DNA from 2 places in the Thalassospira sp. CH_XMU1420-2 genome. Region 1 is predicted to be linked to the other one. Evidence: predicted binding sites of a transcription regulator. Region 1 holds the regulator's gene; the other holds the start of a gene.
What was found. The regulator HrcA, encoded in region 1, represses chaperone genes, less so after heat shock. The targets are predictions, from matches to a motif close to GTTAGCACTCNCCNNNGGNGAGTGCTAAC.
Positions count from the first base shown of each region.

Region 2: groES (co-chaperone GroES) is a predicted target of HrcA. The motif match lies at 1,174-1,202, and genes of this name have one in related genera.

Region 1 is NZ_JAYMEG010000001.1:103,075-106,224, reverse strand. It holds gene rph (ribonuclease PH) at 1-596, opposite strand, end outside; gene hrcA (heat-inducible transcriptional repressor HrcA) at 899-1,957, shown strand; gene grpE (nucleotide exchange factor GrpE) at 2,009-2,653, shown strand; gene WA429_RS00545 (NAD-dependent deacylase) at 2,789-3,150, shown strand, end outside.
Region 2 is NZ_JAYMEG010000007.1:110,713-113,862, forward strand. It holds gene WA429_RS18815 (hypothetical protein) at 1-876, shown strand, start outside; gene groES (co-chaperone GroES) at 1,267-1,554, shown strand; gene groL (chaperonin GroEL) at 1,615-3,150, shown strand, end outside.

The sequences.
Region 1 (3,150 bases):
TCGACGATGCCACCATTGCCCGCCAGCACAAAGTTGGCATCAGCACCCGCATTGCTGTCTTCGGCGTAATCCAGATCAAGAACGGCCTCGCCTTCATAAATACCGCATGAGATGGCAGCAACCGGCTGGGTCAGCGGGATTTCCTTGATCAAGCCAAGGCGGCGCACGCCCTGAAATGCCAGATGGGCCGCGACATAGGCACCGGTGATCGATGCGGTACGGGTACCGCCATCAGCCTGGATGACATCACAATCCAGACGCATCTGCATTTCGCCCATGGCTTTCATATCGGCCACCGCACGGATCGAACGACCGATCAGACGCTGAATTTCCTGGGTACGGCCCGACTGGCCGCCACGGGCGGCTTCACGCTGCATGCGCGAATCGGTGGCACGCGGTAGCATGCCGTATTCTGCGGTGATCCAGCCTTTGCCGGAATTGCGCATCCAGCCAGGCACCTTATCCTCGACCGTGGCGGTACAAATAACTTGGGTGTCGCCGAATTTGATCAGGCAGGACCCTTCGGCATATTTCGAAACACCGGTTTCAATGGTTACGTCACGAAGCTGATCGGGGGTACGGCCGGATGGGCGCATGAGTGGGAACCTCTTGTTTGTAAGGTCAGGCCCTTGTGCCAAAGCAACAAAGGCGAACTGTCTGAAAATTTGGCCCAAAGTACGGTGCCACCCGCCAAAGGTCCAGCAGTTTCCCCGTCAAAATTGCGTCCGATTCGCACATCAATGACCCGGTCGGCAAACAACGTTTTCAAACCAAGGGCTTGAAGCAATGCAGCTTTCACCACGTGTGGCCCCGCGGTGTGATTGACGCCATCGCCTTGCCTGACTAAATTCTCAAAAGCATTGAGACAGCTTTGTCTGAACCGGTTGGCACAGAACAAATGGCGCATTTTGACGATACATTGCTGGGCGATATGAATGCGCGGTCACGTGAAGTGTTCCGCCAGATTGTCGATGCCTATGTCGAAACCGGCGAACCGATCGGGTCGCGGTCCATTGCCCGGCGCATGTCTGAAAATCTTTCGGCTGCAACCATTCGCAATGTCATGTCCGATCTTGAAGACATGGGTCTTCTGGTTGCACCGCATGTTTCAGCCGGCCGCCTTCCCAGTGAAAAGGGGTTGCGGCTGTTTGTGAATGCCCTGATGGAAGTCGGCGATCTTCCCAATGCCGAACGCGACCAGTTGACCAAGAATTGCGAACAGGCGGGCTATTCGCTTGATCAGATGCTGGGCGAGGCCACCACAATGCTTTCCGGCCTGTCACGCTGCGCAGGCCTGGTGGTTGCACCGAAAACCGATGGCATCCGGCTTAAACAGATTGAATTTGTCGCGCTTTCGCCCGGAAAAGTGCTTGCGGTTCTGGTGTCGCAGAACGGCACGGTTGAAAACCGAATCCTGGATGTACCGGTCGATTTGCCCGCCTCGGCATTGACAGAGGCGGCGAATTATCTAAATACCCGGTTGGCTGGAAAGACACTTGATGATGCAAGAGTACTGATCACAAAGGAACGTGATCAGCTCAAGCAGGAGCTTGATGATCTTTCGGCCAATCTGATTGATGCGGGCCTTGCGACATGGGCCGGCGGGGTCAAGGGATCGTCTCTGATCGTTAAGGGACAGTCCCAGCTGCTTGAAAATATCGATACGATAGAACAGCTTGAGACCGTTCGCCGCCTGTTTAACGTGCTTGAGGCCCGTGATCAGATGATTGAATTGCTCGATGTGACGACGGATGCCCAAGGCGTTCAGATTTTCATCGGGTCGGAAAATAAACTGTTTGGCGGATCGGGTCTGTCGATGGTGATTTCGCCCTATCAGAATGCAGAAGGCAGCATTGTGGGCGCAATCGGGGTTGTCGGACCGACCCGGATCAATTATGCCCGGATCATTCCGCTGGTCGATTATACCGCCAAGCTGGTCGGTCGACTGATTGGATAAATCGCGGCGCTGCGTGTCAGGCCGCACAACGTGAAAGTAGTAAGGTTAGCCATGTCGGAAACCGCAAAAAACAATCCGGAAGATCTGCAGGATGTAAATGCCGCAGAGGAAACCGCAGCTGAAGACGTCGCAGCAGAGGCGACCGAGGCAGAAAGCGAAGAAGTTGTTATCGAAGATCCGGTCGCAGCCCTTGAAGCCGAAGTCGCAGAACTGAAAGACCGTCTGTTGCGTCAGGCCGCCGAGGTGGAAAATACCCGCCGTCGCGCGAAAAAGGACGTCGAGGATGCCGGCAACTACGCCATCACGAAATTTGCCCGTGACCTTCTGGATGTGGGCGACAACCTGCGCCGTGCACTCGAAGCAGCCGGTGATACCTCCGATGCTGACCCGGCGATGAAAACGCTGGTTGACGGTGTCGAGATGACCGAAAAGGCGCTGCTCAAGGCGATGGAACAGAACGGCATCGAAAAGCTTGAACCGCTTGGTGAAAAGCTTGATCCGAACAAACATCAGGCCGTGTTTGAAATGCCGAACCCGGAATATCCGGACGGTCATGTCGCACAGGTCATGCAGGCCGGTTACGTGCTTAAGGGCCGCTTGCTGCGCCCGGCAATGGTTGGTGTGACCAAAAATCCGGCCGGCGAAGCCCCGGCCAAGGAAGACGGCCCGGGCAGCAATGTCGATACCTCGGCCTGATTGCCACAATATTCAGATAAACCGGTTTTAGCGGATCGGGTTTAGCAACCACCCCTGCCAGACATACTTGGCGGGGGTGTTTTGTTTGCATTAGGCTGTCGGGCAAAAGTCCCCTGCCAATCAAGGATCACTTATATGCCGCTCCGCCCCGATCTGATTGAAATCCTGCGTGACGAAGCCGCCCCAATTGTCATTCTGACCGGTGCGGGCATTTCCAAGGAAAGCGGCCTGCATACGTTTCGCGATCCTGACGGTATCTGGGCGAAATACGATATTTCCGAAGTTGCCACACCCGAGGCCTTCGTGAACAACCCTGATCTGGTGCATTATTTCTACAATGACCGCCGATCCGGACTGCTTGATCCCGCGGTTCAACCCAATGCCGCCCACATTGCCCTTGCCCGGCTTGAAGCCGAGTGGCCGGGGCCTGTGCTGCTGGTGACGCAAAATATCGACGATCTTCATGACCGGGCCGGATCGAAAAACCTGATCCATAT
Region 2 (3,150 bases), on a different contig from region 1:
AACTATCAATTGTCGGGCCAGAACGATGGCGGGGCTGCGACCCTTGCCATAGAGGACATCAGAAAGGACGCATTTGGCCGGCTGGTTCCAACCGCGGTGGAGCTTGAAAATATCGCCCGGGCCTATGCGCCGGAATTTCGCGTCCGGGTACAGTCTGACAGCGACCGGATAGGCCATCCCTCACTATCGGCCAAAGGGGCGGTTGCGCATGTCGATATTGATCGGCCAACGATTTTCTATCGGCTTGGTCACACCTGGTTCAATGATCAATGGCATCCGCAAATCATCTATACTGTCTGGTTCCAGGAGCGCCCGGTACAGGGCATGTTTGACATTCTTGCCGGGCATCTTGATGCCCTGATCTGGCGGGTGACCCTTGATGAGAAGGGGGCGCCATTAATTGCCGATACCATTCATGGCTGTGGTTGTTATCACCTGTTTTTCCCAAGCCCGTCTTTGCACCGGATTGAAGCCCCCGAAGATGGCGACATCCGCGAAACGGCGGAAAGTCCGGCCGGTGCAGTGGCGTCATCGGTTCTCACCCGGCCGATTCTGTGGATCGATGCCGTCAGTCACTATCTGATGGCGGTTACGGCCCGTGATCAATATGAGGCACATCACACTGTTGCCTCCGCCCTTGTGGCAGAGCAGCAGCTTGGCAGTCTTGCACTTGGCGATGGGACAGGCTTTGCCAGCTTGTATGACGAAGACGGTTTTGTGCCCGGCACCGAACGGTTGGAACGGTTTATCTTGTGGCCATTGGGGATTGATAAGCCCGGCGCCATGCGCCAGTGGGGGCATCATGCAACGGCCTTTGTTGGTCGCCGCCATTTTGACGAGCCGGAATTGCTTGGACGCTATTTCGACCTGAAATGACCGATCCCGGTGCCCGGCGCGACGGGTACACCCGAATAGACAGGCCGCCGGGAACCCTGATCCGGGGGGCATAAATATTTTTCTGCGATTCTGCTGTTGCCCATTGTGATCGGATGGGCCCGCATTATTTTACGGCGAGGGGTTGTGTCGGTGATCGGAAAATGTTGTGATCACCACCCCGTCGCACATGGCGGTTTTTCGCGCGCCTCAAACGGCCATAATTGCGCAAAAATCGTGACAGTTCTGCGTCTTTTTGCATCTTCCTATTGACTTTGAACAGGCACTTCAATAAATGCTGTTAGCACTCGCCGGGGGTGAGTGCTAATACGGGCTCATCCCGGTTAGTCGTAGTTTTAAACGAGCCTTAGCTTTAACACGGAGTTGTCTAAAATGAAGTTCCGTCCGCTGCATGATCGAGTACTGGTACGTCGTGTCGAGTCCGACACCAAGACTGCCGGTGGCATCATTATTCCGGATACCGCCAAAGAAAAACCGCAGGAAGGCGAAATCGTCGCTGTTGGTTCTGGCGTTCGCAAAGATGATGGCTCGGTCGTAGCCCTCGACGTCAAAGCAGGTGACAAAGTCCTGTTTGGCAAATGGTCGGGCACCGAAGTCAAGGTCGACGGCGAAGAGCTGCTGATCATGAAAGAGTCCGACATTATGGGCATCATGGAATAAGTCAGCCCTTTGGGTGACTTAAGTCCACGTTCATCCGTCTCATAGAGAGGAAAGAATATTATGGCTGCTAAAGAAGTAAAATTCTCCACCGACGCACGTTCCAAAATGCTGCGCGGTGTCGACATTCTCGCTGATGCCGTCAAAGTGACGCTCGGCCCGAAAGGTCGTAACGTTGTTATCGAAAAATCCTTTGGTGCGCCGCGCGTAACCAAGGACGGTGTTTCGGTCGCCAAAGAAATCGAACTGACCGACAAGTTCGAAAACATGGGCGCACAGATGGTTCGCGAAGTCGCGTCGAAAACCGCCGATCTGGCTGGTGACGGCACCACGACCGCAACCGTTCTGGCACAGGCAATCGTTCGTGAAGGCAACAAGTCCGTTGCTGCCGGCATGAACCCGATGGACCTGAAACGCGGTATCGACCTTGCAACCGCAAAAGTCATCGAATCCATCCAGAGCCGTGCACGTAAAGTTGCCGGTCGCGACGAAATCGCACAGGTTGGTAACATCTCTGCAAACGGTGACCGTGAAGTTGGCGAAATGATCGCCGAAGCCATGGAAAAAGTTGGCAACGAAGGTGTTATCACCGTTGAGGAAGCCAAAGGCCTGCACACCGAACTCGACGTTGTCGAGGGCATGCAGTTCGACCGTGGTTACCTGTCGCCGTACTTCGTGACCAACCCGGAGAAAATGGTCGCAGAAATGGATGCTCCGTACATCCTGCTGTTCGACAAGAAAATCTCCTCGCTTCAGCCGATCCTTCCGCTGCTTGAGTCGGTCGTTCAGTCCGGCAAGCCGCTTCTGATCATTGCTGAAGACATCGAAGGCGAAGCTCTGGCAACCCTGGTTGTCAACAAGCTGCGCGGTGGCCTGAAAATCGCTGCTGTCAAAGCTCCGGGCTTCGGTGACCGTCGTAAAGCAATGCTCGAAGACATCGCCATCCTTACCGGTGGTCAGGTTGTCTCCGAAGATCTTGGCATCAAGCTGGAAAACGTTTCGCTTGATATGCTCGGCACCGCGAAATCTGTCACCATCACCAAAGAAGAAACCACCATCGTTGATGGTGCCGGTGAAAAAGCACAGATCGAAGCACGTGTTGGTCAGATCCGCGCCCAGATCGAAGAAACCACCTCTGATTACGATCGTGAAAAACTGCAGGAACGTCTCGCGAAACTCGCTGGCGGTGTTGCAGTGATCAAAATCGGCGGCGCTTCGGAAATCGAAGTTAAAGAACGTAAAGACCGTGTTGACGATGCTCTGCACGCAACCCGCGCGGCTGTCGAAGAAGGCATCGTTGCTGGTGGTGGTACGGCTCTGCTGTACTCGGTCAAGGCGCTCGAAGGTCTCGAAGGTGAAAACCATGACCAGACCATCGGTGTTGACATCGTTCGCCGTGCCCTGCAGGCACCGGTTCGTCAGATCGCAACCAACGCTGGCGTAGACGGCGCGGTTGTTGCTGGCAAACTGCTTGAGCAGGACGACGTCGAGTTCGGTTATGACGCCCAGAAAGGCGAATACACCAACCTGATCAAAGCTGGCATCATCGACCCGGCCAAAGTTGTTCGTACTGCCCTGCAGGACGCAGCATCGGTCGCG